Regions from separate parts of the Kineococcus halophytocola genome, predicted to be linked through region 1. Evidence: riboswitches for the same ligand, from Rfam matches in the RefSeq annotation. Region 1 holds a riboswitch; each other region holds the start of a gene.

The links. Region 1 has a riboswitch for S-adenosylmethionine ahead of sfnG (dimethylsulfone monooxygenase SfnG). Riboswitches for the same ligand answer to the same signal wherever they lie in the genome.
Region 2: it holds a riboswitch for S-adenosylmethionine, as region 1 does, so the genes downstream of both, AB2L27_RS11000 (ABC transporter substrate-binding protein) here and sfnG (dimethylsulfone monooxygenase SfnG) in region 1, are expected to answer to the same signal.
Region 3: it holds a riboswitch for S-adenosylmethionine, as region 1 does, so the genes downstream of both, AB2L27_RS05760 (ABC transporter substrate-binding protein) here and sfnG (dimethylsulfone monooxygenase SfnG) in region 1, are expected to answer to the same signal.
Region 4: it holds a riboswitch for S-adenosylmethionine, as region 1 does, so the genes downstream of both, AB2L27_RS12995 (MetQ/NlpA family ABC transporter substrate-binding protein) here and sfnG (dimethylsulfone monooxygenase SfnG) in region 1, are expected to answer to the same signal.

The regions. Positions count from the first base shown of each region.
Region 1 is NZ_JBGFTU010000019.1:1,476-5,421, reverse strand. It holds gene AB2L27_RS15595 (AAA family ATPase) at 1-259, shown strand, start outside; gene idi (isopentenyl-diphosphate Delta-isomerase) at 285-815, opposite strand; gene sfnG (dimethylsulfone monooxygenase SfnG) at 930-2,075, opposite strand; SAM riboswitch class I at 2,086-2,167, opposite strand; SAM riboswitch class IV at 2,346-2,455, shown strand; gene AB2L27_RS15580 (methionine ABC transporter ATP-binding protein) at 2,595-3,599, shown strand; gene AB2L27_RS15575 (methionine ABC transporter permease) at 3,596-3,946, shown strand, end outside.
Region 2 is NZ_JBGFTU010000011.1:30,085-34,030, reverse strand. It holds gene metE (5-methyltetrahydropteroyltriglutamate--homocysteine S-methyltransferase) at 1-2,203, shown strand, start outside; SAM riboswitch class I at 2,326-2,418, shown strand; gene AB2L27_RS11000 (ABC transporter substrate-binding protein) at 2,586-3,946, shown strand, end outside.
Region 3 is NZ_JBGFTU010000005.1:120,282-124,227, reverse strand. It holds gene AB2L27_RS05765 (carbohydrate ABC transporter permease) at 1-440, opposite strand, end outside; gene AB2L27_RS05760 (ABC transporter substrate-binding protein) at 437-1,822, opposite strand; SAM riboswitch class I at 2,051-2,141, opposite strand; partial or broken gene AB2L27_RS05755 (Rne/Rng family ribonuclease) at 3,349-3,946, shown strand, end outside.
Region 4 is NZ_JBGFTU010000014.1:22,010-25,955, reverse strand. It holds gene AB2L27_RS13015 (aldose epimerase family protein) at 1-349, shown strand, start outside; gene AB2L27_RS13010 (GntR family transcriptional regulator) at 353-1,054, opposite strand; gene AB2L27_RS13005 (OsmC family protein) at 1,152-1,655, opposite strand; gene AB2L27_RS13000 (DUF7711 family protein) at 1,713-2,339, shown strand; SAM riboswitch class IV at 2,398-2,508, shown strand; gene AB2L27_RS12995 (MetQ/NlpA family ABC transporter substrate-binding protein) at 2,576-3,526, shown strand; gene AB2L27_RS12990 (methionine ABC transporter ATP-binding protein) at 3,523-3,946, shown strand, end outside.

The sequences.
Region 1 (3,946 bases):
CGTGGCCGGTCAGGCCCGGGAGCTGGCGGCCGCGGGGGCCGCGGTGAGCGTCACGCAGCTGCCGGCCCCCTCGGCGGTGCCCACCGGGTCCACCGGGTCCGCCGGGGGTTCCGGGCGGCGGGACCGGGGCGGTGTCGACCAGCAGCTCGTGCGGGCGTGGGCGCGGGAGCAGGGGCACGCCGTCGGCGACCGCGGGCGGGTGAGCGAGGACCTGGTCCGCGCCTACCGGGCCGCGCACGACCTGGAGGAGACGGGCTGAGGTCCGTCCGGGTGCGGCGCGGCGCTCAGAACTCCTGCAGCTGCAGGCGCATCCACGGGCTGAACGGCCCGGGGTCGGCGGCGACCTCGGCGCGCAGGACGTCCAGGTCGACCCAGCGGGCGGCGTCCACCTCCGCCGGGTCCAGGGCCAGCTCGCCGTCCAGGCGGGCCCTGAAGACGGGGCAGACCTCGTTCTCCACCGTCCCGTCGGCCATGACCGCGCGGTAGCGGAACGTCGGCAGCAGGGGGGTGACGTCGGCCACGGGGGCGCCCAGCTCCTGCACCGAGCGCCGGGCCACGGCCTCGGCGGGGTCCTCCCCCGGGCCGGGGTGGCCGCAGAAGGAGTTCGTCCACACCCCCGGCCAGGTGCGCTTGACCGCCGCGCGCCGGGTCAGCAGCGTCCGTCCCGCCCCGTCGACGATCCAGCACGAGAACGCCAGGTGCAGGGGTGTGCTCGTGTGGTGCACGTCCGCCTTGGGCGCCGTGCCGCAGGGCGTGCCGTCCTCGGTGAGGAGGACGACCAGTTCGACGGTGGGGTCGGCCGGGGCGAGGGTCACCCCCGCACCGTAAGCCGTCGCCGCAGCCGCGGCGAGCACGGGAGGCCGACACGCCCGGTGCCCGCCCGGCCGGGCGGGCACCGGGGCCGGGGTCAGGCCGGGGTCGGGCCGGGGTCAGGCCGGGACGGGCTGGGTGGCCGCGACGACGGCCTCGTCGAGCTCGGCGCCGAGCTGGAGGTCCTCCCCCGCCGCCAGGCGCGCCTCGAGCTCGCGCACCCGCGGGATGACCAGCTCGCCGAACGCCTCGACCTCCTCCTTGACGTGCAGGAAACCGAGGAGCAGCAGGTCGACGCCGACGAGCCGGTAGGCCAGGACGCGACGCGCCACCTCCTCGGGGGTGCCGACGAGGCCGGTGCGGAACCCGTCGTTGTACTGGACGAGGTCGCGGAACTCGCTGTCGGCCCACATGCCCTTGCCGTCACCGGTGGCGTTGCCGGCCTCCTGCACGGCCGCGCCGAACCCCTCGACCTTGGTGCGGTCGGCCTTGGCGATGATCTCCTCGAGCACGGCCTCGGCCTCCTCGCGGGTCTCGCGCACGAGGGCGAAGCCGTTGAGGCCGAACCGGACGGTGCGGCCGTGCTGGGCGGCCTGGGCGGAGACCTCGCGCACGCCCTGGGCGGCGTCGGCCAGCGACTTGCCGTTCATGAAGTACCAGTCGCTGACCCGGCCGGCCATCGCCTGCGCGGCGGTGGAGTTCCCGCCCTGGAACAGCTCGGGGGCCGCCGTGGGCTGGGGGCGGAAGGTGATGTCGGTGGCGTTGAAGAAGTCCCCGGACTGGCTGTACCCGTCCTGGCTCCACACCCCGCGCAGGAGCTCGATGAACTCCTCGGACTGCTGGTAGCGGTCGTCGTGCTCGTGCCAGGTGACCCCGAGTTGTGTCGCCTCGTTCTTGAACCAGCCGGACACGATGTTCAGCGCGAGGCGGTTCTGGGTGAGTTCCTGCGTGGTCGCGGCGAACTTGGCGAGCACACCGGGGTGCCAGAAGAAGGGGTGGACGGCGGCGATGACCTTGAGCCGCTCGGTGGCCAGCAGCAGGGCCAGGGAGAACGAGGTCGACTCGTGCTGGGCGTCGGCGCCGTAGGAGGCGAGGTAGCGCACCTGGGTCAGCGCGTACTCGAACCCGACCCGTTCGGCGGCCCGGGCCACCTCGACGTTGTAGGCCGGGTCGTGGCTCGTGCGCTGCTCGATCGTCGAGACGACGAGACCGCCGGAGACGTTGGGGACCCAGTAGGCGAACTTCAGGGGCTCGTGCAGGGGCATCGCGGCGCGTCCTCCATCGGTCCTGGCGGTAGCACCCCCGTGGGTTGCTGCGGCGTCGTCGAGCCAGGTCTCTCAGCCGCTCTGGATGGGATCCCCCGCAGCGTACCCCCTCCTCCGGGCGAACGCGCCCGGCTCATTTCGGGACCAGTACGACGTTGTGCCGCAACGGATGTCGGAGACCCCCTTCCACCTCCTCCCCACCCCCTCCCCGGCCGCGGACGTGGCGGAAACGCTTGACGGGGATCTCCGGCGGCTGTCAGAGTCCCTGCAGGTCATGAGCGCCAGCGTCAAGCCCCGGCTCGCTGGCCGGCAACCCTGGTCCGTCACGGGGTGCTCCGGGTGAGGACCAGGTCCGCAGGGGTTGCGGACAAGGACGAACCAGGAGTTCCCGTGTCGATGGACTGTCGCCGCTCCCGCTGAGCGCACCCCTGCTCCCCCCTCCCCACCGGACCCGGCGTCGCGCCGGGCCCGCGACCTCCCCTGCCCGGCCCCCGCCGGCCCTGTCGCCCAGGAGACGACGTGATCGAACTGCGCCACCTCACCAAGACCTACGGGGAACCCCCGCGCACCACGACGGTCCTGGACCGCCTCGACCTCACCGTCCCCGCCGGCAGCATCACCGCCGTCGTGGGCCCCAGCGGTGCGGGCAAGAGCACGCTCGCGCAGTGCGTGACGCTGCTGACGCGCCCGACGTCGGGATCGGTCCTCGTGGGCGGCCAGGACCTCACCCGCCTGGGCGCGGACCGGCTGCGCGAGGCGCGGCGCCGCATCGGGACGATCTTCCAGTCCGACGGCCTGCAGACGCGGCGCACCGCCGCGCAGAACGTCGAACTCCCCCTGCGCTACCTCGGCGTCGTGACGCGCGACCGGCGGCGGCGGGTGGGTGAACTGCTCGAACGGGTCGGGCTGGCCGGGCTCGCCGACCGCTACCCGCACGAACTGTCCGGCGGGCAGCGCCAGCGCGTCGGGATCGCCCGCGCCCTGGCCCTGCGCCCCGGCGTCCTGCTCTCGGACGAGGCCACCTCGGGGCTGGACCCGCAGGCCACGGCCTCGATCACCGGCCTGCTGCGGGAACTGCGCGACGACCTCGGGCTGGCCATCCTGTTCATCACCCACGAGATGGACACCGTCGTCGACGTGGCCGACGCCGTCGCCCGCCTGGAGCACGGCCGCATCGTCGAGGCGGCCCCGCTCCTGGACGTGCTGCGGGACCCGGCCTCCCCCGTCGGGGCGGCCCTGCTGCCCCGCCGCGGGGTGGGGGACGCGCGCGGTCTGGCGGTCTGGGAGGTGCACTACCGCGGCGACGACGTGCCCGCCGACTGGCTGGCCGCCACGTCCCGCGAACTCGGCCGGGACCTGTCCCTGCTCGGGGCCTCGGTCGGGACCGTCGCCGGGCGCACCGTCGGGCACGCCACCGTCGGGGTCCCCGGAAGCGTCGACCCCGCCGTCCTCACCGCCGCGCTGGACCGCCGGGGACTGCACGCGCAGGCGCCGGCCCCGTCCCGGGAACTGGACCTCGTGTGAACACCCCGCTCGCGCAGATCCCCGCGCTCATCGCCCCCGCGCTCCTCGACACGCTGCTCATGGTCGGCATCGTCATGACGATCGTCGTCCTGCTCGGGGTGCCGATCGGCGTCCTCGTGCACAACCTCGCCCCCGGCGGGCTGCTGGAGAACCGCCCCGCGCACACCGTCCTGTCCTGGGTCGTCAGCACCGGCCGCTCGCTGCCGTTCCTCGTCCTCATGGCCGCGCTCGTGCCGTTCACCCGGTTCGTCACGGGCACGAACATCGGCATCCGCGCGGCCGTGGTCCCGATGGTCCTGGCCGGCACCGCGTTCTTCGCGCGCATCGTGGAGAACTCCCTGCGGTCG
Region 2 (3,946 bases), on a different contig from region 1:
CGCCGCCGTCCGGGCCGCCACGGTCCGCCGCCTCAACGCCCTGGGGCTGCCCGCCCACGACGCGTCGATCCCGTCCTCGTTCTCCGCCTACGACCAGGTGCTCGACACCGCCGTCGCCGTGGGGGCGGTGCCGGAGCGCTTCGCGGACCTCGTGGGGGCCGACGGCCGGGTGGACCTCGAGGCCTACTCGACGATCGCCCGCGGCCGGGGGGCGCTGGCGCCGCTGGAGATGACGAAGTGGTTCGACACGAACTACCACTACCTCGTCCCCGAGATCGGGCCCGGCACCACGTTCCGGTTCGCCGACGACCGCGGCGTCCGGGAGTTCTCCGAGGCGCTGGCCGACGGTTTCCTCACCCGCCCCGTCGTCGTCGGTCCGGTGACGTTCCTGCTGCTGGCCAAGGCATCCGCCGACAGCCCGGAGGGCTTCTCCCCGCTGGCGCGCCTGGAGGACCTGCTCGGCGCCTACGAGGGGCTGCTCGCCGCCTACGCCGCGGCCGGGGCCACGTGGGTCCAGCTCGACGAGCCCGGCCTGGTGAGCGACTCGGCGACGGCCGGGGTGGAGAGGCTGGCCGACCTCCTGCGGGCGGCCTACGAACGCCTCGCGGCGGTCCCGGGCCGGCCCCGGCTGCTGGTGGCCACGCCCTACGGCGACGCCCACGGGTTCCTGGGGTCGCTGAGCGCGGTGGAGGGGGTCGCGCTCGACCTCGTCCGGGGGACCGTGCCGGCGGACGCGTCCGCACTGGCCGGCAAGACCGTCGTGGGCGGGGTCGTCGACGGGCACAACATCTGGCGGGGTGACCTCGAGCAGGCGCTGACGACCCTGCGCTCCCTGCGGGCGACCGCCGCGCACGTCGTGCCGGGGACCTCGACGTCGCTGCTGCACGTCCCCCACGACGTGACGCGCGAGACGGCGCTGCCGGAACGGCTGCGCAGCTGGCTGGCGTTCGCCGACCAGAAGGTCGCCGAGGTGGTCCTGCTGGGCCGTGCGCTCGCCGACCCCACCGCACCGGGGGTCGCCGACGGGCTGGCGGCGTCGGCCGCGGCCCGCGCCGACCGCCTCGGCGCGCCCGGTGTCGTGCGGCCGCAGGTGCGGGAGCGGCTCGCCGCGCTCGGGCCGGACGCGTTCAGCCGCAGCGACTACGCCGTCCGCCGGGCGGCGCAGGAGGAGGTCCTCGGCCTGCCGCTCCTGCCGACGACGACCATCGGCTCCTTCCCGCAGACACCCGAGATCCGCAGGGCGCGGGCGGCCTGGAGCCGCGGCGAGGTCGCGCACGACGCCTACGAGGAGTTCCTGCGCTCCGAGATCGACCGGGTCGTGCGACTGCAGGAGGACCTGGGCCTCGACGTCGTCGTCCACGGTGAACCCGAGCGGAACGACATGGTCCAGTACTTCGCCGAGCAGCTCGACGGGTTCGCGGTCACCGAGCACGGCTGGGTCCAGTCCTACGGCTCGCGCGGGGTCCGCCCGCCGATCCTGTGGGGCGACGTCGCCCGGCCGGCACCCATCACGGTGCCGTGGAGCACGTACACCGCGAGCCGCACGGCGAAACCCGTCAAGGGGATGCTCACCGGGCCGGTGACGATCCTGGCGTGGTCGTTCGTCCGCGACGACCAGCCGCTGGGGGACACCGCGAGCCAGGTGGCGCTCGCGCTGCGGGACGAGGTCGCCGACCTGGAGGCGGCCGGCATCGGGATCGTCCAGGTGGACGAGCCCGCGCTGCGGGAACTGCTGCCGCTCGCGGCGGCCGACCAGCCCGCCTACCTCGCCTGGTCCGTCGCGTCCTTCCGGCTGGCCACCGCGGGCGCCGCGGATGCGACGCAGGTGCACACCCACCTGTGCTACTCCGAGTTCGGTGAGGTCATCGACGCCATCAACGGCCTCGACGCCGACGTCACCAGCATCGAGGCCGCGCGGTCGCGGATGGAGGTGCTCGAGGACATCGCACGGGCGGGTTTCGCCCGAGGCATCGGTCCCGGCGTCTACGACATCCACTCCCCGCGCGTCCCGTCCGTCGAGGAGATCGTCGGCCTGCTGCGGTCGGCCGTCGCGTCGGTCCCGGCGCGGCAGGTGTGGGTGAACCCCGACTGCGGCCTCAAGACGCGCGGGTACGCCGAGACGACCGAGTCCCTGCGGAACCTCGTCGAGGCGGCCCGCACCGTGCGGGCCGAACTGCCGGCGGGCGTCCCCGTCGTCGGGTAGCCCGTCCAGCCCGCAGAACCCCTCCGTCCGGCCCGGGCCGGACGGAGGGGTTTCGTCGTCCCGGGACCCGCTGCGCCGCCGGTGGTTGAGTTCCGGCACGGTTCCCCGTACAGTTCCCGGTACGACCATCCAGAGCGGCTGAGAGACCTGGCTCCGCGACGCCGCAGCAACCCCCCGGACACGGGCGCGGGTGCTTCCGCCAGGAACGATGGAGGGGTTCAGGTGGAACGGACGTCGCACGTCGCCATCCTCCGGCGCGTCGTGGACCTCTGCCGCACGGGCGCGACCGGCTGTCGCTGACCCGTCCCCCCTCGCCGGCCCTTCGCCGGCCCTCGCGCCGGCCGTCCCACCGGTGCGTTCCACACACTCCTCAGGAGACCCCTTGCGCAGCAGCACGTCCCGGTCTGCCGCCGTCCTGGTCGCCGCCCTGGCCACCCTCACCGCCTGCGGCGGGGGCGCCAGCAACGCCGGGGGCGCCGCCGACGCGACCCCCGTCCGCGGCGGCAACCTCGACGTCGCCATCTCGGTCGACTCCGGCTGCATCGACCCACAACAGGTCGGGAACAACGACGCGCTGAACATCGGCCGCCAGCTCGTGGACTCCCTCACCGTCCAGGACCTCGACGGTCGGATCCAGCCGTGGCTCGCGCAGCGCTGGGAGGTGAGCCCGGACGCGACGACGTTCACGTTCCACCTCCGGCCGGGGGTGACGTTCTCCGACGGCACCCCGGTCGACGCGGCGGCCGTGAAGGCGAACCTCGACGGGATCGTGGCCCTCGGGGCGAAGGCGTCGCTCGGGTCCACCTACCTCCAGGGGTACACCGGGACGCAGACGCCGGACGCGCAGACGGCCGTCGTCACGTTCTCCCGTCCCAGTGCCCAGTTCCTGCAGGCCACGTCGACCATGAGCCTGGGGCTGCTGTCCGTCCCGACCGCCACGGCCGACCCCGCGACCCGTTGCACCGGAGCCACTCTCGTGGGTTCTGGACCCTTCGTCGTCGGCAGCTACGTCAAGGACGACCAGACCGTGCTGGAGCGCCGCACCGGGTACGACTGGGCGCCGACCGGGGCGAAGCACGCCGGAGAGGCCTACCTCGACACCATCACCTACCGGGTGGTCCCCGAGGCGGGCGTGCGCACCGGTTCCCTGCGCTCGCACCAGATCGACGCCACCACCGGCATCGCCTCCCAGGACCTGCCCCAGTTCGACGGCAACGGGTTCTGGACCCAGCGGCGGGCGAACCCCGGGATCCCGTACAACTTCTTCCCCAACGAGTCGCGGGCCCCCTTCGACGACGTACGGGTCCGGCAGGCCCTGTCGAAGGCGATCGACCGCGAACAGCTCGCCAGCCTCCTCAACCCCGGGGACGAGGCGGTGACGTCGGCCCTGTCGGTGTCCACGCCCGGCGCCCCGGACGACGCGGCGGACCTCGCCCGGGACCTCGCCGGGGCGAACCGCCTGCTCGACGCGGCCGGGTGGACCAGGGGTGCAGACGGGATCCGCGAGAAGGCGGGGCGCAGGCTCACGTTCACCGTCCTGTTCTGGCAGCCCACGTCCGCCGTCCTGGAGCTCGTGCAGCAGCAGGTCCGCGAGGCCGGGATCGACCTGCAGCTCAAGCAGGGGACGACGGCCGACACCGCGGCCCAGCAGAGTTCCGGCGACTACGACGTCCTGTTCTACAACCTCACCCGGTCCGACCCGGACGTCCTGCGCACCATCTTCTCGACCGACACGCGGAACGT
Region 3 (3,946 bases), on a different contig from region 1:
GGCGGGGTGACGAGGGGCAGGAGCAGGATCGTCCCGACGACGCCGAAGCGCGTCCCGCGGGCGTGCAGCAGCAGGGCCAGCAGCACGCCGATGAGCGTGGCCGCCAGCGCGGCGACGACGGCGAACACGACCGACCGCACGAGGGAACCGGCGAAGGCGAGGGACTCCCAGGCCTCGACGAGGTTGTCCGTGCCGGTGAACCGCTGCAGCGGCCGGGCCAGCGACGACTTCGTCACCGCCAGCGCGACGACGAACAGCGTGGGGTAGACGAGCATGAGGGCCAGCCCGGCCAGGCTCGGCGCGGCCAGCCAGGCCGGGACGTGTCCCGGTCGGTGCCGGCCCGGGACCGCCCGGCGGGTGCCGTCGGGGGCGGACCCGCGCCGCGGGCGCGGCACCCCCGCACGGGTCCGTTCCCGGCGTCGTTCCGTCAGCTGCGTCATCCGAGCGTCTTCTCCCAGCTCTGCGCGGCCTCGTCGAGCGCGGCCTGCGGCGGGGTCTTGCCCTGGATCGCCAGCGCGAGCTGGTCGACGAGGTCCTGCAGCGCCTTGGGGGCGCCCTGCTGGTTCGGCCACGCCAGCGGCGTGCCGTCCAGGCCCTCGCGGATGACGTCGGTCGCCTTGCCGGCGGCCTCCGCGTACGAGTCGGCGTCCAGGACGGACGTGCGGGCCGGGTCGATGCCCGACCCGGCGGTCGAGGCCAGCAGGAGGTTGTTCTCCTGGTTCGTCGCCCACTGCACGAACGCCGCGGCCTTGTCCTGCTGCCCCGACGCGCTGGACACGCCGAGGCCGAAGCCCGCGTCCAGAGCGGTGCGCGGCGTCGTGTTCCTCCCCCCGACCGGCAGGGTCACCACGCCCCACTTGTCGACGATCTTCGAGCTGGAGGGGTCCTGCGCCTTGAGGCCGAGGTCGGTCCAGGTGTCGAGCATGGCGCCCTGACCGGACAGGAAGGCGGAGTTGGCCTGGTCGAAGCCCGTCTGCAGCGGCGTGGGCAGGGCGTGGGGGGAGACGTCGATGAGGTGCTGCAGGGCCGCGAGGCCCTCCTCACCCGCGAAGGCCGGCCTGCCGTCGGCGTCCACGAGGGTGCCGCCGTAGCCCGCGAGCCGGTTGATGAAGGAGCAGCCCAGGATCATCGGCACCTGCTGGCCCTCGACGATCGCGCCGTGGACCGCGCCGCCGGAGTCCTTGGTGATCTTCTCGGCGGCCGCGTCGTACTCGTCCCACGTCCTCGGCGGTTCGACGCCGTACCGCTGGAAGACCTCGGCGTTGTAGTAGAGGACGTGGGTGTCGCCGTCGAAGGGCAGGCCGTAGCGCTTGCCGTCGATGAGCGTGTAGGGGTCGTAGATCGACGGCAGGAAGTCGTCGGTGGCGATCTCGTCGTTGGCGCCGATCCACTCGGTGAGGTCGACGAGGGCGCCGGCCTCCACCAGCTCACCGAGGCCGAAGTAGAAGTAGTCGAAGACGTCGAACTCGCCGTCGCCGCCCTGCACGTCGAGGATCTGCTTGCTCGTGAGCTGGTCGTAGGGGATCGCCGTGACCTCCAGCTTCCCGCCGAACTCCTCGGTGAACTTCGTGCCCAGCAGCTCGGTGAAGGCCAGCACGTGCGGCTGGTTGACCATGAGCTTGAGCGTCGCCCCCTGCAGGTCGACGGCCTTCTGCGCGGCCAGGCCCGAGGCGGCCGCACCCTCACCGCAGGCGGTGAGGGTGCCGGTGGCGGCCAGCGCGCCGACGCCGAGGGCGCCGGACAGCACGCGGCGGCGGCTGGCGAGCAGGCGCGAGGTGCTGGAGCGGGGGACGGACACAGGGGTGCGAGGGGTCGCGGGCATGCGGGTGCTCCGGAGGGTGGGCGGACGGGACGCGTCCGGGAGGGTGCGCGCGGAACGGCGCGCTCGTGCGGTGCGGGGTGAGGACCCCGGGGGAGGAGGGGCGGCCGGTCAGGCCGCGGGTGCCGTCCCCCGGCACGTCGGTGCCCCGGGGCGACAGGCCATCGAGGCCGTGCGCGCGAGGTCGACGTGGTAGCGCCGGGTGAGCTGGGTACAGCTGTCCACTGCAGTCCTCCATCGTCCCTGGCGGGAGCACCTGCCGCGCGTGCGGTGGTTGCTGTGGCGTCGTCGAGCCAGGTCTCTCGGCCACTCTGGATGGTGTTCCGGCGAGCGTAGCGGATCACCGGGGCCCGCGGGAACGCTTTCGCGGGCCGCGAGTGCGCAGGGCCCGGCCGGGAGGGCTGTGCGACACTGAGGACGGCCGTGCGTTCCCACCACACCGGGCGCGCGGTCCGCCGTCGAGACCGTCGCCTGGTGCGTGGGTCCCGGGCAGCGCCGCGGTCTGGTGGAAGGACCTCGCAGGCGCCCCGGCCCGTGCCCCGGACGACGACCGCCGGTGGCTCCGGGGGGAGCACGCGTCGCGCGACCCCACCGGTGCACCAGAACTTCCGTCGGGCGCGGGTCGACCCGCCCGGCGATTCCGACGAGGACGCCCGGGCGTCCGCGGGGACGACCGGTGGAGCGGGCGCTGCGGGCGAAGCGGAGCACCCGTGACGAGCACACCCGACGAGAACGCGACGACGCCGGCGACGGCAGGGGCTGGGACGGGGGCGGGGGCGACGAAACCCCGCCGCCGTCGCGCGGCCAGCCGACCGGCCGGTCCCCCGGCCGCCGTGGAGGCGGCCGGCGCCGAACCCACGGCCGCACCGGTCCCCGAGGCCTCGGCCCCGGGGGATACGGCCCAGGAGACCCCGGCCACCGAGCCGTCCGCGGCCCCCGTGGAGGGCTCCGTCCAGACCCCGGCCGAGACCCCCACCGAGGCGCCCGCGCCGCGCAAGCGAGCCCGCCGGGCCACCCGCAAGGTCGCCGCCCCGGAGACCCCGGAGACCCCGGTGGCCGAGGAGCCCGCGACCGAGGCGCCCCCGACGGCCGATCCCGTGGCAGCCGAACCCGCTCCCGCACGCCGTCGGCGTGCCCGCAAGACCGCCGCCGCCCCGGCGGCCGAGGCGCCCGCCGACCCCGCGGCGGCCACTCCCGCCGTCGCCCCCGCCGTCGCCGCCGCCGAGGACGCGCCGGTCGAGGAGGCCCCGGTCGAGGCGCCCGCCGCCACGACGGACCCGACCCCGGCCGCGCACGCCGTCGAGGACCCCGAGCCCGCCGAGCCGGCCGACGACGCCGACCTCATGGACGACCCCGTCCTGCTGCGCGCGGCCGGGTTCGCCCGGGGGTCCCGCCGGGACGAGGCCGAGCCGGCCGACCGCGCCGCGGACGCCGCGGCCCGTGCGACCGCCCTCTTCTTCCAGGCCCCCGACGCCGAGACCCCGCCGCGCCGTCGGCGGGCCTCGGCCCCGGCCGGCCCGCCGCCCGGTGCCCGGTCCTCCGACGGGGACCAGGACGTGCGCGCCGACGCGACCGCGGAGGACGCCGGGGAGAACGCCCCCGGTGCCGGCGTCCGCGACGAGGAGGTCCTGGACAGCCTGCGCGACCTGCGCCGCTCCCGCGGTGCCACCCGCCGGGCCGGTGCCCAGGAGGACTCCGACGACGCGGACGAGACCGAGGACCTCCAGGACACCGAGGACACCGACGAGTCCGCCGAGGACGCGGGGGACGACGACGCGACCGACGACGCGGGTGCGCCCCGTCGCCGTCGTCGCCGGGGTGGGCGGGGCCGGCGCAGCCGTGGCCGCGACGCCGAGGACCGGGACGACCGGGACGAGGACCCCGGTGAGGACGAGGACCGCGACGACGAGGCCACCCCGGACACCGGCCGCGGCCGGGCCGAGGCGCAGGACGACGACGCCGACGGCTCGGACGACGGCGCCGACGACGGCTCGGAGGAGGACGAGCAGTCCGGCTCCTCGCGCCGCCGTCGCCGTCGCCGCCGCCGCAGCGGGTCCGGCGAGGGGGACGACATCTCCGGTGACGACCCGCCGAACACCGTCACCCGGGTCCGCGAACCCCGCCGCT
Region 4 (3,946 bases), on a different contig from region 1:
CGAGCAGCTGCTGCGCGCCGGGGGCTACGACCACTGCCTCGTCCTCGACGAGCCGGGCACGTTCCGCGAGGTGGGGTCGGTCTCGGGCCCGCGCTCGGGCCGCACGGTCCGGGTCCGCACCGACGCACCGGGGTTGCAGTTCTACACGGGCAACTTCCTCGACGGTTCCTGGCGGACCGCGCAGGGCCGGCCCGTCCGGCAGGGCGACGCGCTGTGCCTGGAGACCCAGCTCCTGCCCGACGCCGTGAACCAGCCGGCGCTCGCCGCCCTGGGGGAACCGGTGCTGCGGCCGGGCGAGGAGTTCGCCACGACGACCGAGTACCTCTTCACCACGTCGACCGCGGGCTGACCCCTAGCGGGCGGCGTCGGCGGCGGCGCTGTCCGCGACGGCCCGCGCCCGGACGGCCTGGAGGTGCTCGCGCATCCGCGCGGCCGCCTGCGAGCCGTCGCGGGTGCGCAGCGCCTCGACCACGGCGGCGTGCTCGGCGATGGCCGGCCCGGCGTCGGTGACCCCGCGACCGACCAGCCGGAGGCGGAACCGCTGGAGCTGACCGTTCAGCCCCTCGAAGGCGTCGGCGAGGAACCCGTTGCCGCCCGCGCGGTTCACGAGGCGGTGGAACTCGTGGTCGGCGCGGTGGTAGTCCTGGTAGTCGACGAAGGACGGCCCCGTGGGGGCGCACGTCATGCGCCGCACCGTGTCCGCCAGCTCCGCCAGGAGGGCCTCGTCGACGCGGGCGGCGGCCGCGGCGACGTTGTGGCACTCCAGCAGCAGGCGGGCGTCCATGAGCTGGTCGACCTCCTCGCGCGAGAGCAGCCCCGCGACGCGGTAGCCGCGCATGGCGACCCGTTCGACCAGGCCCGTGGACTCGATGCGCGCCATCGCCTCGCGCACCGGGGTCGGGGAGACGCCGAGCGTGCGGGCGAGGCCGTCGATGCTCAGGGCCTGCCCCGGCGCGGCGTTGCCGTCCATGAGCCAGGCCAGCAACGAGGCGTGGACGGAGTCGGCGAGCGATTCGCGCGCGGGCGGGGCCGGCGGCGCGGATCGGGTCCTCACGCCCTGATCGTAGCCAGCGGCCCGCGGGGGTGGGACCGTCGACGCGGTGGGCCGGCGGGTCCGGCCCTGCGCGTCGACGATCCGGGACCGGGGGGCGTCAGGCGCGCTGGACGGTGACCTTCGGCGGGGTCTGCAGGGTCTGGGCGATGACGCAGTAGCGCTCGGCCAGCGTGATCATCTTCTGCTCGGTCGCCTCGTCGGCGTCGGAGGTGAAGTCGAAGGTGATGGTCACGTCGGTGATGCCGACGGGCACCTCCCGGGCCACGCCCAGGGTGCCGCGGGCGTCCCAGTGCGCCTCGGCGGTCACGGAGGCGTTGCGCAGCTCGACGCCCATGGCGGTCGCGACGCTGCGCAGGGTCACCCCGGCGCACGCGGCGACGGCCTCGCAGAGCATGTCGGCCGAGCACGCCTCGGTGCCGTCCCCACCGGCGGCGGGGTGCAGGCCCGCGCGGGTCGTCCCGGCGAAGCCGTCGACCGAGACGCCGATGGACTGCCCGTCGAGCACGGCGACGGCCTTGGCCGGCACCAGCGCCTTGGCCGGGTCCTCCCGGTAGGAGTCCTTCAACGGCTTCTGCAGGGCCCTCAGCTCGGTCGAATCCACCGGCGCAGCTTAGGCCCGGTCCCGGCCCGACCCGCAACCTCTCCCACACTGGGGTCCGTGAAGTGGACCACCGCCCTGCGGACCCTCGAGGACGTCGCCGACCGCTGCGCGCACGTGAGCCGTCAGCCCGCCGGGATCGTGCGGCTGCGCGTGAGCGAGGCGTGGGTGTTCGGCGCGCTGCTCGGGCCCCGCCGCGACGACCTGCCGGACGCCGACGCCGTCCAGGTGGCGCTGGTGACGAACGCGGCCGAGGAGGACAGCGCCGCCGGCACCCGGCCACCGGCGGGCGGGCACTGGCTGGCCGCCTCCGGGCTGGAGACCAGACCGGTGGTGCTGTGGTTCCGGTCGGCGCAGGCGCCGGTGTGGAACCACGTCGTGGACCGGCCCGTGCGGTTCTGGACCGAGCACGACGGCCTGGACCACGACGTGCTCGTGCAGCTGCGCGCCGGGGACGGGGCCGCGCTGCGACCGGCGGCCCCCGCACCGGGCGAACTCGTCGAGCGCCTCGGGCGGGAACTGCGCGTGAGCCGGGAGGCGTTGCGCCGCAGCGCCGTGGAGTACGACGACAAGCGCTGGTCGCCGGGGTCGCCGGCCAAGCGGGGAGACGTCCTGGCCGACGCCGCCCTCGGGTACCTGGCCGTCGCCGACGCCCTGGACCGGGCGCGGGAGGCGGCCGCGGGCTGAGCGGGCCGGTCGCCGCGCCCGGCCCGGGCACCGCGTCACCGGTGCTACCGTTGCGGCAGGTCATGAGTGACAACGGCAAGCCCTGGCTCGTTGTCCGGCAACCCTCCCCCGCGGTGGGGTGCCCCAGGTGAGGACCTGGCCGGACGTCCCCGTCCGGCAAGCGCGGATCAACGGACACCGTCGAGCACGGGGTGCTGCGAGCCGCGCGCCCGCCGAACGACTCCCGGAGTGATCCCGTGTCCAACACCCCCGCCCTGCCCGACAAGCCCAAGCGCCGCGGCCTGCTCATCGGTGTGGTCGCCGCCGTCGTCGTCGCGATCGTCGTGGTCGTCGCCGTCGTCCTGGGTACCCGGGACGACAGCACCAGCACGAGCGCCGCCGGTGGCACCGGACCGACGACGGTGAAGATCGGCGTCGCCGACAAGTCCCTGAAGTACTGGACGCCCTACGTCGAGCTCGCCAAGTCCAGGTACGACGTCGACGTCGAGCTGATCAACTTCTCCGACTACACCCAGCCGAACCCGGCGCTGTCGCAGGACCAGCTGGACCTCAACCAGTTCCAGCACATCCAGTACCTCGCGAACTACAACGCGACCGCGGGCGACGACCTGCAGCCCATCGGCGCCACCGCCGTGTACCCGCTGCCGCTGTACTCCCTGACGGCGAAGTCCGTCGCCGAACTCCCCGCCGACGCCAAGGTCGCGATCCCGAACGACGCGATCAACGAGGCCCGTGGCCTCCTGGTCCTGCAGCAGGCCGGTCTGGTCACGCTGAAGGACGGCGGCACGGCGTTCTCCAAGACGAACGACATCGAGTCGTCCAAGGTCCAGGTGACCACCGTCGCCGCGGACCAGACCGCGAGCGCCCTGCAGTCCGGGTCCGTGGCCGCCGCGATCGTGAACAACAACTACGCCACCAAGGCGGGCCTGCCGGTCGAGGACATCATCGTCAAGGACGACCCGTCGTCCCCCGCCGCGGCGCCGTACGTGAACATCTTCACGGCCCGCAAGGCCGACGTCGGCAACCAGACGTACCTGGACCTGGCCGCGCTGTGGCACGACCCGGCCGTGCAGGAGGTCTTCCTGGAGGAGAACCCGGGCGCGGTCGTCCAGGACGTCCCGGCGGCGGACCTGCAGGCGGAGACGACGAAGGTCGAGGCCGACGCGAAGGCTGCCGCGGACAAGTGACGGCTCTCATCTCGCTGACGGACGTCAGCAAGAGCTTCGACCGTCGTGACGGTTCCACCGTCACGGCGGTCGACGCCGTTTCGCTGGAGGTCGAGACCGGCGAGGTCCTCGCGGTCATCGGCTACTCGGGAGCCGGGAAGTCGACCCTCGTCCGGTTGCTCAACGCGCTGGAGAAGCCGACGTCGGGCAGCGTCCTGGTCGCCGGGCAGGACCTCACGACGTTGTCCGAGGGGGAACTCCGGGCGGCCCGCTCGAAGATCGGGATGATCTTCCAGCAGTTCAACCTGTTCCGGTCCCGCACGGTCGCCGGGAACGTGGCCTACCCGTTGAAGGTCGCGGGCGGGAACAAGGCCGAACGCGACCGGCGCACCGCCGAGCTCCTCGACTTCGTGGGGTTGCTGGACCGGGCCCACTCCTACC